Regions from separate parts of the Blautia faecis genome, predicted to be linked through region 1. Evidence: predicted binding sites of a transcription regulator. Region 1 holds the regulator's gene; the other holds the start of a gene.

Evidence for each region. Region 1 encodes NrdR, which represses ribonucleotide reductase genes. Its sites were predicted from a motif close to CACAANATNTTGTG; they were not measured.
Region 2: the regulator NrdR is predicted to act here: its motif matches at 3,643-3,656, upstream of nrdD (anaerobic ribonucleoside-triphosphate reductase).

What each region holds. Positions count from the first base shown of each region.
Region 1 covers NZ_JAQDKY010000062.1:1,825-11,115, reverse strand. The annotation lists gene PGQ38_RS19565 (TRAP transporter large permease subunit) at 1-1,943, shown strand, start outside; gene dctP (TRAP transporter substrate-binding protein DctP) at 1,956-2,759, shown strand; gene PGQ38_RS18195 (LysE family transporter) at 2,879-3,472, opposite strand; gene pap (polyphosphate:AMP phosphotransferase) at 3,780-5,255, shown strand; partial or broken gene PGQ38_RS20235 (DUF6783 domain-containing protein) at 5,285-5,335, opposite strand; partial or broken gene PGQ38_RS20230 (DUF6783 domain-containing protein) at 5,312-5,419, shown strand; gene sigG (RNA polymerase sporulation sigma factor SigG) at 5,520-6,299, opposite strand; gene PGQ38_RS18180 (PRC-barrel domain-containing protein) at 6,444-6,701, opposite strand; gene nrdR (transcriptional regulator NrdR) at 6,903-7,352, shown strand; partial or broken gene PGQ38_RS20910 (excinuclease ABC subunit B) at 7,376-7,585, shown strand; gene PGQ38_RS18170 (leucine-rich repeat domain-containing protein) at 7,678-9,291, shown strand, end outside.
Region 2 covers NZ_JAQDKY010000029.1:35,249-44,539, reverse strand. The annotation lists gene PGQ38_RS13260 (ABC transporter substrate-binding protein) at 47-1,276, shown strand; gene PGQ38_RS13255 (carbohydrate ABC transporter permease) at 1,525-2,403, shown strand; gene PGQ38_RS13250 (carbohydrate ABC transporter permease) at 2,405-3,268, shown strand; gene nrdD (anaerobic ribonucleoside-triphosphate reductase) at 3,701-5,890, shown strand; gene nrdG (anaerobic ribonucleoside-triphosphate reductase activating protein) at 6,122-6,631, shown strand; gene PGQ38_RS13235 (fibronectin type III domain-containing protein) at 6,744-9,291, opposite strand, start outside.

The sequences.
Region 1 (9,291 bases):
TCGTGGTTATGGTGGAAGCCAGAAAAAAAGGCATTCAGCCAGCCCAGAAGAAAGCGACTGCAAAAGAGCGCTGGGATGCATTTAAGGATGCTTTCTGGGGATTCTTAATGCCGGTTATTATTCTGGGTGGTATTTATGGCGGTATTTTTACTCCTACTGAGGCAGCGGCTGTATCTGTTGTATACGGTCTGTTTGTAGGTATGGTGATTTATCGTGAGGTTAAATTAAAAGACCTGTTTGACATTTGCGTGGATTCTGCGAAAACAACTGGTGGAATCATGCTGATCGTAGCAAGTGCTTCCCTGTTTTCCTATGTATGTACCAAATTCGGTATCGCAGACGCAGCTTCAGCGCTTCTTGGAAGCATTGCACATAACCAGTTTACCTTCCTTCTGATCGTAAACATTATTTTCCTGATTGCAGGCTGCTTCATCGATGCAAACTCTGCTATGTACATTTTTATTCCGGTTATGCTTCCGGTATGCAAAGCACTTGGCTATGATGTGGTTGCATTTGGTGTGATGGCAACTGTAAACCTTGCAATTGGACAGGTAACTCCGCCGGTTGGTGTCAACCTGTTTGTGGCAATCGGAATCAAGATCAAAAAAGGCATGGAGGTTACCCTTCAGGAAATTTCAAAAGCAGTTATGCCCATGCTGGCAGCCTGTGTGGCCGTGCTTCTTGTGGTTACCTATATTCCGGTAACTTCAACGGCTCTTCCGAGAGCACTTGCTAAAAATGGTGCATATTCCGGAGATTTTTCCTCTGGTGACAGCGGCTCATCCGCAGCTTCTGCAGCCGGAGACGGGGATTATTCCTTCAATGAGATCGCAGATTACAGTGATCTTGGCTGGGAGGAAACCACCTGGAATTTTGCATGCTCTACAACTGAGACTTCTACCTGGGCGGACGGCGGCCGCAAGTTTGGCGAGCTGATGGAAAAGGCCACAGGAGGAAAAGTAAAAGTAAACATATATGCAGCAGACCAGCTGACAAACGGAAACCAGTCCGAGGGAATCCAGGCACTGATGAACGGAGACCCGGTACAGATTTCCATGCATTCCAACCTGATCTATTCTGCATTTGACCCAAGATTTAACGTAGTTTCCCTGCCGTTTATTTATGACTCTGTAGAAGATGCAGATGCTAAGTTTGACGGTGAGGCTGGTGAGAAATTAAAAGAAATTCTTGGTGAGTACGGACTCCATTGCATGGGTATTGCAGAGAACGGTTTCCGTGAACTGACCAACAGTGTCCGCGAAGTAAAATCTGTGGATGATATGAAAAACCTGAAAATCCGTGTTGCCGGTTCCAACCTTCTTATGGAATGCTATAAGAGATGGGGCGCAGATGCAACCAACCTGAACTGGTCTGAGACTTACACAGCCCTTCAGCAGAACACAGTTGAGGGTCAGGAGAACCCGCTTCCTGCAATTGACGCAGCCAGTGTACAGGAGGTTCAGCCATACTGCTCCATGTGGGATGCCATCTATGACTGCCTGTTCTTCTGTATCAACCAGGAGATTTATGATGGTCTTACACCGGAACAGCAGGCTGTTGTAGACGAGGCAGGACAGAAAGCCGTAGAGTACGAACGTTACATCAACCGCTCCGGTGATGAAGAGATCATGAACCGCTGGAAAGACAAAAACGGCGTTACCTTCACTGCAAAAGAGGATATGGACATTGAGTCCTTTAAGGAAGCTGTTGACGGTGTAGATGAGTGGTTCATTGAGGAATTGAAATCCCAGGGATACGAGGATGCAGAAGAGCTGGTAGAGGCATTTACCGGAATTGGCGATTACAGTGACCTTGGCTGGGAGGAGACTACCTGGAATTTTGCATGCTCCACAACTGAGACTTCTACCTGGGCTGATGGCGGCCGCAAGTTCGGCGGGCTCATGGAAAACGCTACAGGAGGAAAAGTAAAAGTAAACATATAGGCAGCAGACCAGGTGACGAACGGAAACCAGTCGGAGGGAATGCAGGCAGTGATGAACGGAGACCCGGTACAGATTTCCATGCATTCCAACCTGATTTATTCTGCATTTGATCCGAGATTTAACGTAGTCTCCCTGCCGTTTATTTATGATTCTGTGGAAGACGCAGATGCCAAGTTTGACGGTGAGGCAGGAGAGAAGATGAAGGAAATCCTCAGTGAGTATGGACTGCATTGCATGGGTATTGCGGAGAACGGCTTCCGTGAACTGACCAACAGTGTGCGTGAAGTAAAATCGGTGGACGATATGAAGAACCTGAAAGTCCGTGTTGCAGGCTCCAATCTTCTTATGGAATGCTATAAGAGATGGGGGGCAGATGCAACCAACCTGAACTGGTCCGAGACTTACACAGCCCTTCAGCAGAACACCGTAGAGGGAGAGGAGAATCCGCTTCCTGCAATCGACGCAGCCAGTGTACAGGAGGTTCAGCCATACTGCTCCATGTGGGATGCCATCTATGACTGTCTGTTCTTCTGTATCAATCAGGATATCTATGATGGCCTTACACCAGAGCAGCAGGCTGTTGTAGACAAGGCTGGAAGAATGGCTGTTGAGTATGAGCGTTACATCAACCGCTCCGGTGCCAATGAGATCATGAACCGCTGGGAAGAGAAAAATGGCGTTACCTTTACCGCAAAAGAGGATATGGATATTGATTCCTTTAAAGAGGCGGTAGAAGGCGTAGACCAGTGGTTTGTAGAAGAACTGAAAAACCAGGGATATGACGATGGTCAGGAACTGGTGGATGCATTTAAGTAAGACAGCATAAGCATGTATCAATTTGATACATGTGTCTCATAAATTGAACAGTGCCCTATAGAAAACACCTCCCGGAATGTGAGTAACCAACATATTCCGGGAGGTGTTTTTGGCCTGTCTTACAGTAATCCAGTGATCCTGAGAGAGCACCACACCAGCAGCAGGGCCATGATTCCATTCATCAGCTTATAATGACTGCTGTAAAATCTTTTCAGTACATTTCCCGCAAATGCCCAGATTAGATTTCCCAGGGCTCCAAGAAACATCAGATATACAGCGAAGCAAAACAGTATAGGAACCCTTGCCTCATAGGGCAGAATATAAGCGGAAAACATGGTCAGCCCATAGATGATGATCTTTACATTTATCAGCTGCAGGAAAAATCCCATCAGCCAGGTTGGCTTTTTGTCCTGGACATTGTCAGAGGGCGGAATCCTGCGCCAGGTCTGCCAGGCAAGATAGAGTACATAAGCTGCGCCTAGATATTTCATAACCGGCTGGATCCCTGGAATGATTTTCCCAAGAGTACTGCAGAACAGTCCGGAAAGACACATCAAAGTGAGAGATCCGCTCCAGATTCCGGTCATAAAGCGGATATTACCGGAAATGCCGTATTTGCTGGCTGTGGACAGCAAAAGAATATTATTGGGACCAGGCGACCAGACGGTAAGGATGGCAGACAGGGTCATTTCTATGAAGACAGATAAAGGCATGGGACTTCCTCCTTGGGTAAGTTCAAACATCTGAGCTACGAAAAGAAAGGCGCAACATACAAAACGCTATGTGTTCGTAAAACCTACACAAAATATGATTTTTAATAATAACACAAAAATATCGGATTGTATATAAGAGGATAACGATCGCAATCGAAATTCGGTTAAATGTTTGTTAAATTCGTGCAAAATGGGAATGATTATGTTATAATGCAGAAAATAATATGAATATAAAAAAATAGAATTTGCTTTTAACAGAAAAAATGCTTTAAGTTTGAAAATAATAGTACGTGAGGAGGACGTGTTTATGCTGAAAACCTGGATCCCGGAGGAGATTCCGGAAAAAGAGGAGTTGAAGAAACGGATTAAAGAAGCTGGCGAGAAGCTGTATCAGCAGCAGATGAAGCTGAAAGAACACAAGCTGCCTGTGCTGGTACTTTTTGAAGGCTGGGGGGCATCTGGCAAAGGTACCACAATCGGCAGAGTGATCAAATACATTGATCCCCGTTTCTTTAAAGTAGCAACCATGTCAAAGCCTACAGAGGATGAACTGCGCAGACCATTTCTGTACCGGTATTTCAATCAGATTCCGGAAGCCGGCAAATTTACCTTTCTGGATTCTGGCTGGATGGAGCAGACCTGCAAAGACTGTCTGAATGGTCTGGAAGAAGAGGATTATGCAAAGCGGATCGACAGCATCAAACATTTCGAGCGACAGCTCACAGACAACGGTTATCTGGTTCTGAAATTTTTCATGCAGATTGACAAAAAAGAGCAGACCAGACGTATTGAGAAGCTTAACAAAGAGCAGGATACAAAATGGCGTGTGGATGCCTTTGACAAGTGGCAGAACGAACATTACAAACATTGCCAGAAGGTTTTCGACCACTATCTGACAGATACGAATACTTCTATTGCACCATGGTATATTATTGATGCAAAAGACCGCAACTTCGTAGAACTTCAGGTTCTTGAAATAATGGTAAATAACATTGAGGTAGCCTTACAGAACAGCACACACAGCGCACCGCTTCTCCCAAACATTTTTCCGCTTGAGAAAATGCCGAAGCTTTCGGAAATCGAACTGACAGACAAGGTGATCGAGGATGAAGAATACAAGAAAGAGCTGAAGCATCTCCAGAAGAAGCTGGGCGAACTGCATAACCGTCTGTACCGCAAGCGTGTGCCGGTGATCATTACTTATGAAGGCTGGGACGCAGCCGGAAAAGGAGGCAATATTAAGCGGATCACAGAAGCCCTTGATCCCCGTGGCTTTGAGGTCCATCCAATCGCCAGCCCGGAACCTCACGAAAAGGCGCGTCATTACCTCTGGCGCTTCTGGACCAGATTGCCCAAAGACGGTCACATTGCCATCTTCGACCGCACCTGGTACGGCCGCGTAATGGTAGAGCGTCTGGAAGGCTTCTGCAGCGAGAACGACTGGAAACGTGCTTACAACGAGATTAATGAATTCGAGAAGGAGCTGTCCGACTGGGGTGCCGTGATTATCAAATTCTGGGTCCAGATCGACAAAGACACCCAGCTGGCCCGCTTCACCGATCGTCAGAACAATCCTGAAAAACAGTGGAAGATCACCGACGAAGACTGGCGCAACCGCGAAAAATGGGATGCTTATGAAGGTGCCGTAGATGAAATGCTTGCCAAGACAAGCACCACCTATGCACCGTGGCATATCCTGGAATCTGTAGATAAGAAGTATGCGAGAATTAAAGCTCTTAAAATTGTAATAAAAGAATTGGAAAAGGCATTAGAGCGTACTTGAAAAATCATTCCCGCAATCTGCACGCCCCACTTTGCGGTATATTTTGCCCGAATTCGGTTGCCGTAGCCCGCTACGGCGCCCTCATCCGGACAAAATCTCCCACAAATTGTGACGCACATCTTGCAGAAGGCCTTTTTCAAACGTATTCTGGAATAGAAGCATAATAAGCAAAATCGCTGGCCAACAACCAGCGATTTTGCAATATATTCATGCAGCAGACCATGTAAGGAGCGGATTTCGTGATGCCGGGATTTATGATTTCCGTCACGCTCTCAGATAATTCCGCATGGTTTTAAGTGCATTCTTTTCCAACCGACTGACCTGTGCCTGGGAAATCCCGATTTCCTGGGCTACCTCCATCTGGGTTTTGCCCTCGTAAAAACGCAGATCAATAATATGCCGTTCCCGCTTATTCAGCCGGTTTATAGCTTCCCGGAGGGACAGATTTTCTACCCAGGTCTCCTCCTTGTTTTTCTTATCGCTGATCTGGTCCATCACATAAAGCGTATCCCCGCCTTCCGTATAAACCGGTTCAAAAAGTGACACCGGATTCTGTATCGCATCCATAGCATATACGATCATCTCTTTATTTATCCCTATTTCGCTGGCAATTTCCGCAATGGTAGGCTCCCTCAGATTTGTTTTCATATAAGTTTCTTTTGCATAGATAGCACGATAAGCAATATCCCGCAGCGACCGGCTCACCCGGATACTGTTATTGTCACGAAGATACCTTCGTATCTCTCCAATGATCATAGGCACTGCATAAGTGGAAAATTTTACATTCAATGTAGTGTCAAAATTATCAATTGCTTTTATAAGTCCAATGCAGCCAATCTGAAAAAGATCGTCCATATTTTCGCTGCTGTTGGAAAAACGCTTGATCACGCTGAGAACCAGCCGCAGATTTCCTTTAATGTAAAGTTCCCTGGCTTCTTCATCACCCTCCTTGATCCTGCGAAAAAGCTCTTCTTTTTCTTCTGCCTTCAGTACCGGAAGCTTCGATGTATTGACTCCGCAAATTTCAACTTTGTTAAGTGCCATTATTTGAATCCTCCTTTTGTGCATCGCGAAGCGTGCTGCTGAGAACGAAGTGAACAGTAACAATGATTCTCACGTGGGAGGATAAATATTCTTTTTTCGGGAAAATATAAAAATTATTGCCCCTTGACAATTGGGAAAATAGAATTAAGCCTTTTTACAGCAATACTTTTCATCAATTTCTACCAGGATAATGTCATCTCCGATCTGCCGGATACAATTCCATGGAATTATATATTCACTTCCGGCTCCCCAGAAACAAAAGCAGAAACTGCCAGGTCCGGGAACCACAAGGGCGGTAATACATCCGGTTTCACAGTTAAATTCCACATCCACCGGACAGCCAAGTGTACGGCAGGTACAGATATTGATCACTTCTTTTTGCTTTAATTCGCAAATACGCATGAAAAGCACCTGTTTTTTATGATATTATGCAAAAAGTCTGAAAATATGTATGGAGTTTATTGACATACTTTCTATGATTAAAGTATAATAAGAAATAGGTAATTCAGTCCGTTTTATGTTACTGAGCGAACAGAAAAGAGGAAAGTCTGCTGCCCGGATTGTATGGCAGAAGGGGAGACATGAGGAAGGGGAAATAAATACATGAGATGTCCATACTGTAATCAGGATAATACAAGAGTAGTAGATTCAAGACCAGTGGAAGAGACCAATTCCATAAGACGCAGAAGACTGTGCGATTCCTGTGGAAGAAGATTTACCACTTATGAGAATGTGGAGACAATCCCGTTAACCGTAATCAAGAAGAATCTGAACCGTGAGCAGTACGACCGCAATAAACTGATCAACGGTGTCCGCCGCGCCTGCTACAAACGTCCCATTGCCAGCGATAAGCTGGAAGCCATGATCGATGCCATAGAAGGCGACATCTTTAATGCCGAAGATAAAGAAATCTCCAGCACGAAAATCGGAGAAATCGTGATGAGCCATTTAAAAGATCTGGATTCGGTGGCGTATGTGCGATTCGCTTCTGTGTATCGGGAGTTTAAAGATGTCAGTACCTTTATGGATGAATTGAAGAAATTTTTAAATTAGAAAAATCCTCGCCAGAGAGCGGGGAAACCGGCTTCTGCTCCGGAATCGAAAATTATTCCAGGCATCTTTCCGGTCTTGAACCAGGACAGCCGCCCTATACACTTCTGGACTACTTTGGTGATGATTTCCTTCTTATTATTGATGAGTCTCACAAAACAGTTCCACAGGTAGGTGCCATGTCAGAAATCTCCATAAAAAATGTAGAATTGCTGTTTTTTTACAGCTTTTCACTTTTTCTGCTGTAAACATTATCATTATGATTGCAACTCTACCCAAAACTTATTATAATAAGAATCATGAAAAGCAACACAGCAAGGAGAAACTTATGAAAAAGATCAAAAAACTGACATCCCTATTATTTTGCTGTCTGTTTTTATATCTGCTGGCATTTCCAGGACAGGTACAGGCAGCCTCTCTCACCCCTACTGCGCAAGATAACCTTAGTGTTAAATTAAGGCGTTCTTCTGACCTTATTTCTATTTCCAACGGCTATATGCGAGTATTCCGCAAAACAAACAGCGTCGGTATTGAATACTATGACAACAGCCTGCAGATTACAGACAAAAGAGAAATTCCCATGGAGCTTCCTTTATGGGGTGGTTTTTATGCAGGATCTGATGGATATTACCTGGTAGAGGGACAAAATAACACCGCCGAAGATAATTCCGCCGAGGTTATCCGTGTCATCCGATATGATACAAACTGGAATCGCAGCGGTGCGGCTTCCATTACAAGCAATCCGGATTTATTTGGAGGAGAGGTTCGCTATCCATTCGATTACGGATGTGTGGAAATGACAGAAACCAACGGAACTCTCTATATTGTAACCGGTCATGAAGGCTATGTAGATGAATCTGTTGGACAGGGACATCAGGGATTCCTTATGATTGCCGTTGACCAGGCTTCCATGACCGGAAAGATCGTAAGCTGTGATCTGTGGCACTCCTTTGCCCAGTATATCAAATCGCAGTCCTCTTATCTGTATGTTCTGGAGCAAAGCGAAGGTTCCCGCTGTACCCAACTTTCCAGATACGACAGTACCACCCTTGATAAAAAAACTATCGAGCTTCTTCCTTATGGTGGTTCCCGTACTTCCGTATGGGCACTGAACTGCTACGCAAGCGTAGATGGTATGGCTGTTTCTGCTGACAGTGTATTGTGTATCGGAACGACCATCGACCAGTCCCAGTATGACAATGTGACAAGTGACACTCCTCATAATATTTACCTTACAATTACTCCTGTTTCCGATTTTTCAAAAGAAGCAACCTCTGTAAAATACCTTACCAACTACACTGGCAATGGAAAGAGTTTTATGGGGGTAAAGATCACTCCAATCACAGAAAACCGTTTCATGATTTCCTGGGAAGAATATGAAAATACAGACGATTCTTCGTCAGAAAATTACGCATCTGCTGATGATTCTCTTTCTTCCAGTACTCTTCATTACCTCTTTGTTGATGGTAAGGGAAATGTACTTAGCAGGGAATACACCACTGCTGCGCCCGTATCCGACTGCCAGCCTGTCGTTAAAGATTCCAAGGTTGTTTACTACGCCTCCAATGCCAATACTGTTAATTTTTACTCTATTGATGCAAATGACGGCACAGCCTCCAAAAAGATTTACCGTACTGCAGGTGAAAATGCTACCTGGGATTTTGCAAATGGTGTTCTCACCATTTCCGGTCAGGGTGCACTTAATATCTCCACGGATGAAAACGATCGTTTCCCCGTTTCTTCCACTCAGGGAGGCTACAGTTTCTGGAGCGGCACGGCATGGAAGTCCATGAAAAATCAGGTAAAAAAAATAGTTATAAAATCCGGGATTACCAGTATTTCAGAAAATGCATTTAATTATCTGCCCAATCTGAAGGAAGTCGTAATTGAAAACGGTGTCCACACTATTGGAAAGGAAGCTTTTGCTTTCTGCTCTAATCTT
Region 2 (9,291 bases), on a different contig from region 1:
GTATCTATGGAATGCCTCAACTCGTATCTAAAGGGAGGTAATACTTATGAAAATGAAACAGGTTTTAGCAACAGGCGCAGCTTTATCAATGGCCCTCTCCATGACTCCGGTCACCGCATCCGCCGCAGACAAAGTAGACATAAACGTCATTGCTGCACAGTATGGCCAGCAGACTGCTGACTGGTGGGCGAACTTCGTGACAGAATTTAATGAAGCAAACCCGGACATTAACCTGAACGTAGAGGTTGTTTCCTGGAACGATATCTACACCGTAGTAAATACCCGTATCGCCAATGGCGAAGCTCCTGATGTCCTGAATATCGACGTATTCGCAGATTATCAGGCAGATGATCTCCTTCTTCCGATCCAGGACGTTGTTTCTGAAGAGACCTACAGCAAGATGTACGATGCATTCCTTGCACAGTCTGAAGTAGACGGAACTGTATGGGCTATCCCGGATCTTGCATCTGCACGTGCTATGTACTATAACAAAGACATCCTTGATGCAGCAGGCGTAGAAGTTCCTACTACATGGGATGAGCTGAAAGCTGCTTGTGAAGCCCTTAAAGCTTATGATGACAGCATTTATCCATGGGGTATCGATATGACTACTGACGAAGGTCAGGCAGCATTCGCATACTACACCTGGAACAACGGCGGCGGATTTGTTGACGATGAAGGTAACTGGACACTGAACAGTGAGCAGAACGTTGAAGCAATCCAGTACGCAATCGATCTTGTAAATTCCGGTTACACAAACACCGATCCTGCTAACGATACCCGTTACGATCTGCAGGATATGTTCGGCGCAGGTAAGGTTGCTATGCTCATCGCACCGAACAGCTTACCTACCTACATTGCTACAGGCGGAAATGAAGTAAACTACGGCGTTGCTTCCATTCCTTCCAATACAGGCGAGTCTGTATCTGCAGGTGTTATGGACCGCTTCATGTGCTTCGATAACGACTACTCAGATGATGAGAAAGCTGCTATCTCCACATTCTTTGATTATTTCTATGATGATGCCCGTTATACAGAGTGGGTTGACATGGAGGGATTCCTTCCGGCAACCAAGTCCGGCGGCGAGGCTCTCGCAGCAGCTAACGAAGATATGGCAAGCTGGATTGATATCTTAGACAGCTGTAAATTCTATCCAACAGCGAAAGCAGAATGGGCAGATGTAAAACAGGGCGTTATCAACGTAGAGCAGAATGCTCTTCTTGGCGGCGACGTTCAGGAATTACTGGATGACCTTCAGGCAGAAATCGCTGGCTGATCTTAATCCACTGTTTTTCCCATTACGAGGAAGATAATGGGCCGGACTTACGGGTCCGGTCCATTTTTAAGTTTGCGAAGCAAACGCTACTTCTTGTGCCAGGCACAAGAAGGTTCCACCTTTTCGCGAAGCAAACGCTGCTTCTTGTATTTGTCACAAGAAGGTTCTGTTTTTCTGCGTAGCAAACGCCGCTTCTTGTGCTTGTCAGCGCAGCGTCAACGTTATTTTATAAAAAGAGAGGTATCCCTGTGAAGAAAAAATTCAAAAAAGTGGAACCATATATATGGATCCTGCCAAGTGTCCTTCTCATGGCAATTTTCATCCTGGTTCCTATTATCTTTGTGTTCCGTATGGCCTTAAGCGACGTCAGCAAAGCTGGTCTGATCAAAGGCTTCGCCGGATTGGAAAATTTCCGCAAGGTAACAAGCAGCCCTGTTTTTGCCATGGTGCTGAAAAACACCCTTGTGTGGACCGTTGCCGTAGTCGGCATCTCCACACTCCTTGGATTTATCCTTGCGATCCTCCTCAACAATGAATTTAAAGGCCGTAAGCTTGCACGTGCCGTTGTTGTTTTCCCATGGGCCACAACCCTGATCGTTCAGGCAAGTATCTGGAAATTCATCATCGACACAGATTACGGTACCTTAAATACACTGTTGATGAAGCTTGGTATTATTGACCACGCTGTGAACTGGACTCCTACTGCCGGTGCTTATTTTGCCTGGGAAATTGCCTGCGGTATTTTTGTTACCATTCCATTTGTAACCTTTACCGTACTTTCCGGTCTGCAGAGTATTGATGCCAGCTACTATGAGGCAGCAGCCGTAGACGGAGCCAGCTACTGGCAGAAAATGTTCCAGATCACCATCCCGCTGGTACGTCCGAACCTTACCATCAGTACCATCCTGAACATTATCTACGTATTTAACTCTTTTCCGATCATATGGACCATCACCAAGGGTGACCCTGCTAACCGTACCGACACCCTGGTTACCTATCTGTACAAACTGGCCTTCTACAACGGCAAACAGGGACAGGCAGCAGCCGTATCTGTTATCGGCTTCCTGATTCTTCTTTTCTGCGCCAGCCTGTACATGGTTTCCGTACTGAAGAAAGGAGACGAATAATATGGCAAACACCAATGCTTCAGTTAAGAAAAAAAATACCAGAAACACAGTTTTGCGTGTATTGCTCTATGTAGTGATCATCGCCATCTGTCTGATAACTTTATACCCATATTTTGTAACTGTATGTACTGCTCTTAAAAGCCGCGCGGAAATCTTTTCCATGAATGGAACTATTTTCCCTGTTGAGGCCATCTGGTCCAACTTCACAGACGTATGGAAGCTGGCTCCCATGAGCAATTACATGATGAACTCCATTGTGATCGCAGGAGGCTCCACTCTTCTGGCTATGGTCTGCGGTATCCCAGCTGCTTATGCCCTGTCCAGAATGAAATTCAAAGGCCAGACTGCTTTTCTGGGATTTGTTATTGTCTCCCAGATGTTTGCACCGGTTGTACTTCTCATCGGTATCTACAAGGTTATGATGGCGTTCCATCTTACCAACAGCATTATCGGCCTGATCTTTATCAACGCAGCATTTAACCAGGCATTTGCCATCTGGCTGCTCCGCGGTACTTTCCTGAGCATCTCCCCTGAGATGGAGCAGGCTGCCACTATTGACGGCTGTAACCGCGTACATGCCCTTTTAAGGATTCTTCTGCCTGTTGCTGCACCTGGTATCGTTACAGCGCTTATTTTCGTATTTATCAACGCCTGGAACGAATATACAGTGGCACTGACACTGATCTCCACTGATACCTTCAAGCCTCTCACCGTTGGTATCAATATTTTCAATGGTTACAATATGATCGAGTGGCAGTATCTGTTTGCTGCTTCCCTCTATGCAATTGTTCCAGTTGTAATTCTGTTCGTCGGAATTGAAAAAAATCTGGTTGGAGGACTCACTTCTGGTGGTGTCAAGGGTTGATTTTTATTTTTTTCCAAGTATAATAGAGGAAGATGCGGACGCGAGAAAGGGTTGCCCAGGGCAGCCCTTTGTTCATGCCCCGTAACTATTCAGAAGGCAGTATTCCGCCAGGTGTTTTTGTGAACATTGTTCACAGCTGCGGCGCGAAATCATACAAAGCATGTTACTGGTCATCCAGTAACTGTTTTATTGTGTACGGTAAAATTTCACATACGGAATAACCCCGATGATTCCGCACATTTCAGGAACTCTATACCGGAGATCACCGAATGATTCTTCTGTCCTGCTGACGAAAATTCAGCACATTTCACAGTTTTTTAAAATCAATGGTTTTGACCTTGACTTTTCTGTAGAATACTGTAATATTGATAGTGCACAACATCTAGTATGTAATCAAAGATTTAAACACAATATATGGAGGGATTTGAAAGAATGAGTACTGAGGTCAATGCAAACGTCATTAAACGAAATGGCGTGGAAGTTATTTTTGATAAGGCGAAGATCATCAACGCCGTTGAAAAAGCGAATGAGGAGGTTTCTAAGCTTCACAGGCTGAGTCATTACCAGATCACAGCGCTTGCTGATATGATTGCCACCCGTGCCCTTGAATCCTCCCACGCTGTCAATGTGGAAGATATTCAGGATATGGTAGAGACCGGCATTATGGAGATGCGCGGTTATGAGGTTGCACAGAAGTATGTGCGCTATCGCTACAAGAGAGAGCTTACCCGCAAGTCCAATACCACAGACGACAGCATCCTTGCTCTTCTTGACCAGATTAATGAAAATGCCAAGCAGGAGAACTCCAATAAGAACCCTACTATTAACTCTACCCAGCGTGATTACATGGCAGGCGAGGTCAGCAAGGACCTGACCATGCGTGTTCTTCTTCCTGAGGAGATCGTAAAGGCTCACGACGAGGGAATCATTCATTTCCATGATTCCGATTACTACGCACAGCGTGAGCATAACTGTGACCTGATCAATCTGCAGGATATGCTCCAGAACGGCACGGTTATCAGCCAGACACTGATTGAGAAGCCTCACAGCTTCTTTACCGCATGTAACGTTACCACACAGATCGTCGCACAGGTAGCCAGCAATCAGTACGGCGGACAGTCCTTCTCTCTCGCCCATCTGGCTCCTTTTGTAGACATCAGCCGCCAGAAGATCCGTAACAAGGTAATCGAGGAACGTAAGGCTTGCGGTGAGCCTCTTGATGATGAGATCATCCAGAAGGTATCGGAACGCAGACTGAAGGATGAGATCCAGAGTGGTATCCAGACGATCCAGTACCAGCTGATCACTCTTATGACCTGTAACGGACAGGCACCATTTGTAACGATTTTCATGTATCTTGATGAAGTTCCGGAGGGACGCACCCGTGATGACCTTGCACTGATCATCGAGGAAGTTATGAAGCAGCGTATGCAGGGTGTTAAGAACGAGCGCGGTGCGTGGATCACACCTGCATTCCCGAAGCTGATCTATGTGCTGGATGAGGATAACATCCACGAGGATTCCAAATATTGGTACCTCACAGAGCTTGCAGCGAAATGTACTGCCAAGCGTATGGTTCCGGATTACATCTCAGCCAAGATCATGCGCCAGTTAAAAAACGGCAATGTTTACACCTGCATGGGATGCCGTTCCTTCCTTACCGTTGAGGAGAAACAGAAGAACCCGGACGGTTCCTACAAGTTCTACGGTCGTTTTAACCAGGGTGTTGTTACCATTAACCTTGTAGATGTAGCCTGCTCCTCAGACGGCGATTTTGATAAGTTCTGGGAGATTCTGGAGGAGCGCCTGGAGCTTTGCCACAGAGCACTCCGCTGCAGACATGAGCGTCTTCTTGGCACAGTTTCCGATGTTGCCCCGATCCTGTGGCAGTATGGTGCTCTTGCACGGCTTAAGAAGGGTGAGACCATTGACAAGCTTCTTTATGACGGCTATTCTACGATCTCACTTGGATATGCAGGTCTCCATGAGATGTGCATGAGAATGTACGGAAAGCCTCATACAGACCCTGAGGTTCGTCCGTTTGCGCTGAAGGTTATGCAGCGCCTCAATGACAAATGTGCCCAGTGGAAGGCAGCTGAGAACATCAGCTACTCTGTATATGGCACTCCGATGGAATCCACCACATACAAGTTTTCCAAATGTCTCCAGAAGCGTTTTGGCATCATTCCAGGAGTTACGGATAAGAATTATATTACAAACAGCTATCACGTTCACGTTACTGAGGAGATCGACGCATTCTCCAAGCTGAAATTCGAGTCTGAATTCCAGAAGCTTTCTCCAGGAGGAGCCATCAGCTACGTGGAAGTTCCGAATATGAAGCAGAATATTCCGGCAGTTCTCTCTGTTATGAAGTTTATCTATGATAACATCATGTATGCAGAGCTGAATACCAAGAGTGATTTCTGTGATGTCTGCGGATATGACGGAGAGATCCAGATCAAAGAAGACGAGAACGGCAAGCTGATCTGGGAATGCCCGAACTGCGGTAACCGCAATCAGGACAAGATGAGCGTTGCCAGAAGAACCTGCGGATACATCGGTACCCAGTTCTGGAACCAGGGACGTACCCAGGAGATCAAGGATCGTGTATTACATCTGTAATAAGTAATGGTTCCCGGGTTTTCTGTGAACTACGTTTACAGAACCTTATATAACGTTACCACTGAACATAACACTCCGGACAGTTTTCTGAATTTCATAATTTTGATTTCTGTCCGGATTTTTTTGCATAATGGTATTTTACTATGAAAGTCCTGAATCGTGTTTGAAAAAGGCTTTCTGCAAGATGTGTGCATTTGATTATCAAGCACAGGAGGAAAAGAGGAATCAGTTATGAACTACGGAAACATTAAATCCTACGACATTGCAGACGGCACAGGCGTGCGTGTAAGCCTGTTCGTATCTGGCTGCAGGCACCACTGTAAGGGCTGTTTTAACGCACCTACGTGGGATTTTAACTACGGTAAGCCATTTACCCGGGAGACACAGGATAAGATTCTGGAGCTGCTTGCTCCTTCTTATATAGAGGGCTTCTCCTTACTTGGAGGAGAGCCATTTGAGCCAGAGAACCAGCCTGTGCTGGCAGAGCTTCTGGAAGAAATCAGACGTACCTTTCCGGATAAATCCATCTGGTGTTACAGTGGATATCTTTTTGACAAAGATATGGTTCCCGGAGGTAAGATCTACACTCCTTTTACAGACCGGATGCTCTCCTGCATCGACGTTCTGGTAGACGGAGAGTTTATTCAGGAATTGAAAAACCTCTCCCTTCAGTTCAGAGGGAGCAGCAATCAGCGAATTCTGCATTTAAAAGATGGTAAGCTTATTAAAGAAGGCCTGTGATACGGGTCTTCTTTTCTTATATCTGCATTCAAATAGTTGCATAAGTTTTTACATCTGGGTAATCGAAAATCCCCCTCCTGTCTAACAGGAGGGGGATTTTATTACACTTTATTTATTTTGCTTTCGCATATTTTGGTGTGCTGTAAGAAGAATAGATTGGAACACCTGCTTCGTTGTTTCCAACGGCGCGTACTTTGTAATAATACTTGGTTCCAGCTTTCTTGGAGCTCTTGTCAACATATTTCACTTTGGAGCCTTTTGTAATAGTTCCTACCAGTTTATATCCGAAACCTTTCTTAGTGGAACGGTATACCTGATATCCGGTAGCTCCTGTTACTTTCTTCCAGCTGACAGTGATCTTGCCCTTTGTTGCTTTCGCTTTTGGACTGGTTGGTTTCGCGATCTGTGCTGTGGAAACCATAGCACTTGCAGATTTGCTTGCACCACTTGTGTATGTTGCGTCAGCAGAATCTTTGTACTCATAGGACTTGCCATTCTTGTAAGCAACTACATAATAGTAATATTTTACTCCTGCTTTCGGTCCTTTGTACTCTGTGCTTGTTGCACCATTATAGGTGTACTTGATCTCGCGATCTGTAATAGTCGTTTCCTTCAGTTCACTAACGAATTTATATCCGCTGACTGTTGTAGAATCAGCAACATAATTCGGAACAGTTGTACTGGAACCGTAACTATAGCTGTAAGAATTGCTGTCTTTGTTATATCTGTTCCAAGAAGAGGTGGTTCTGTATACACGATAGTAATCAGCACCTGCTACCGGATTCCATGTTACAGTAATACTTCCATCTGCTTTGTTTGCAACAGCTTTTACATTGCCAGGAGTTGCTAAAACAGGATTAACTGTTGCTCTGATTTCATTGCTGTATTCCTGTCCTCTGTATGCACGTACACGATAGGTTGTTTCCGTATCTGCTGCCGGGAATGTAATGGAAGATGTGGAAGCTTTCAGTGTCTTATAGGTTTCCCATGCACCAGTCTCTTCATTTCTCTTCTCAACCAGATAACCCTTTCCTGCATATACCGGCTGCCAGCTTAACTTCATCTTACCGTTTGCATAAGAAATTCTGTTAACGGTAGTCATCTCGAAGCTAAGATTTGCATATACACCTTCATCAATGTAATACTTGCTGTTTCCTACAGTCTTGTAAGCTCTTACAAGATAGTAATAATCCATACCGCTCTGAAGCTTCTTGTCTGTATAACTGGAAGCCTTTGCACTTGTAGTCTTGATCAGTTTATACTTAGCAAAATTGTTGGTCATGCCAGCTGCTACAGTATCTCCAATAGAAGATCCTTCACATCTGTAAATCTCATATCCCTTAGCACCTTTGATCTTGGTCCAGGACAGTTTTACAGAAGTTGTGCTCTTAGGTGTTGCTTTCAGTTTCAGCGCACCGCCCCAGGTAGTAACCTTATTATAAGCCCATGCTCCATAAGTGGTCTTGCCTGTTTCGGAATCATAATAATATGGTCTTACTCTGTAAGTATAGGTGGTATCTGCTTTCAGTTTGGTGTTCTTATAAACGCTGTCTGTAGTTTTGGCAATTGTTTTATATTTCTTGCCATTCTTTCTCTGGATCTGATAGCCGGTAAGCCAGCTTTCTGATCCGCTTTCAGCGCTCATCTTTAAGGTAACGGTCTTAGCTGTGATAACATTTGTTACAGATATACTCGGCATACCAGCTTTAAATGATGCTGTATTTGTGTATGCACTGTATTTCTGTGCAAGTGTAGCTGCCTTATCATTTTTTACACGGGCACGCACATAATAGGTCTTGCCTGGTGTAAGTGATTCAAAGTAAAGTGTTGCCTTATTATTCTCACCAGAAATACAATCTGTAACCTTGTAATCATTTACAAATTCAGGTGATTCGGAATACCAGAATTCTACATCTTCTTCTTTTCTTACAGTTCCGTCATAGGAGAATACATAACCATCCGGTGTTTTCTCAACCAGCTTCAGGTTGCTGATCGCTGAAGTGGCTTTGGATACATTGACAGCTACTACATTGGAAGGAGTACCGTATTTCTTGTTTCCGCTCTTGTCTTTTACATAAGCGACAACTCTTACATAGGTTGCTCCTTCTTTTAATAAGGATTTTCTCAATGTAAGTGCATCATCATCCTCATAGTACTCATCTTCATCTTCATCATAGTAACCACTAGAAGAAGCTGTTACCCAGTCCTCTTCGGAAGGCTGTGCCTTATCTGTGTACTGGAGTTCATAAGAGTCGCCATCTTCCAGAACAGCATCAAAACGGAATTCGAAGCTGTTTGCAGATTCTTTATACATTTCTAAGCCAGTTACATTCTTAGGTGCCTTTTCTGCATCTGTAGTGAAGGAGACTGCTACAGGTTTCAGTTTTGCAACCTCTTCCTCTTCCGGTCTGTCTGCACTGCTCACTGCACGAACATAATAGGTTTTTCCTGCTTCCAGATTACTGTTGTTTTTGCTGATCTTCAGTTTCGCAGAACCAGCTGAGCCATCATAATAGAAGCTGCTCCAGTCACTTACCATAGTTGCAGTAGTAAATTCTGTGCCTGTTGCGATCTGATACCATACGCTGTCTAAATCAACCTTTGCACTGTATGTGAAATAATAGTACTCATCGTCAGCTTTTACATACTGAAGATCTGTG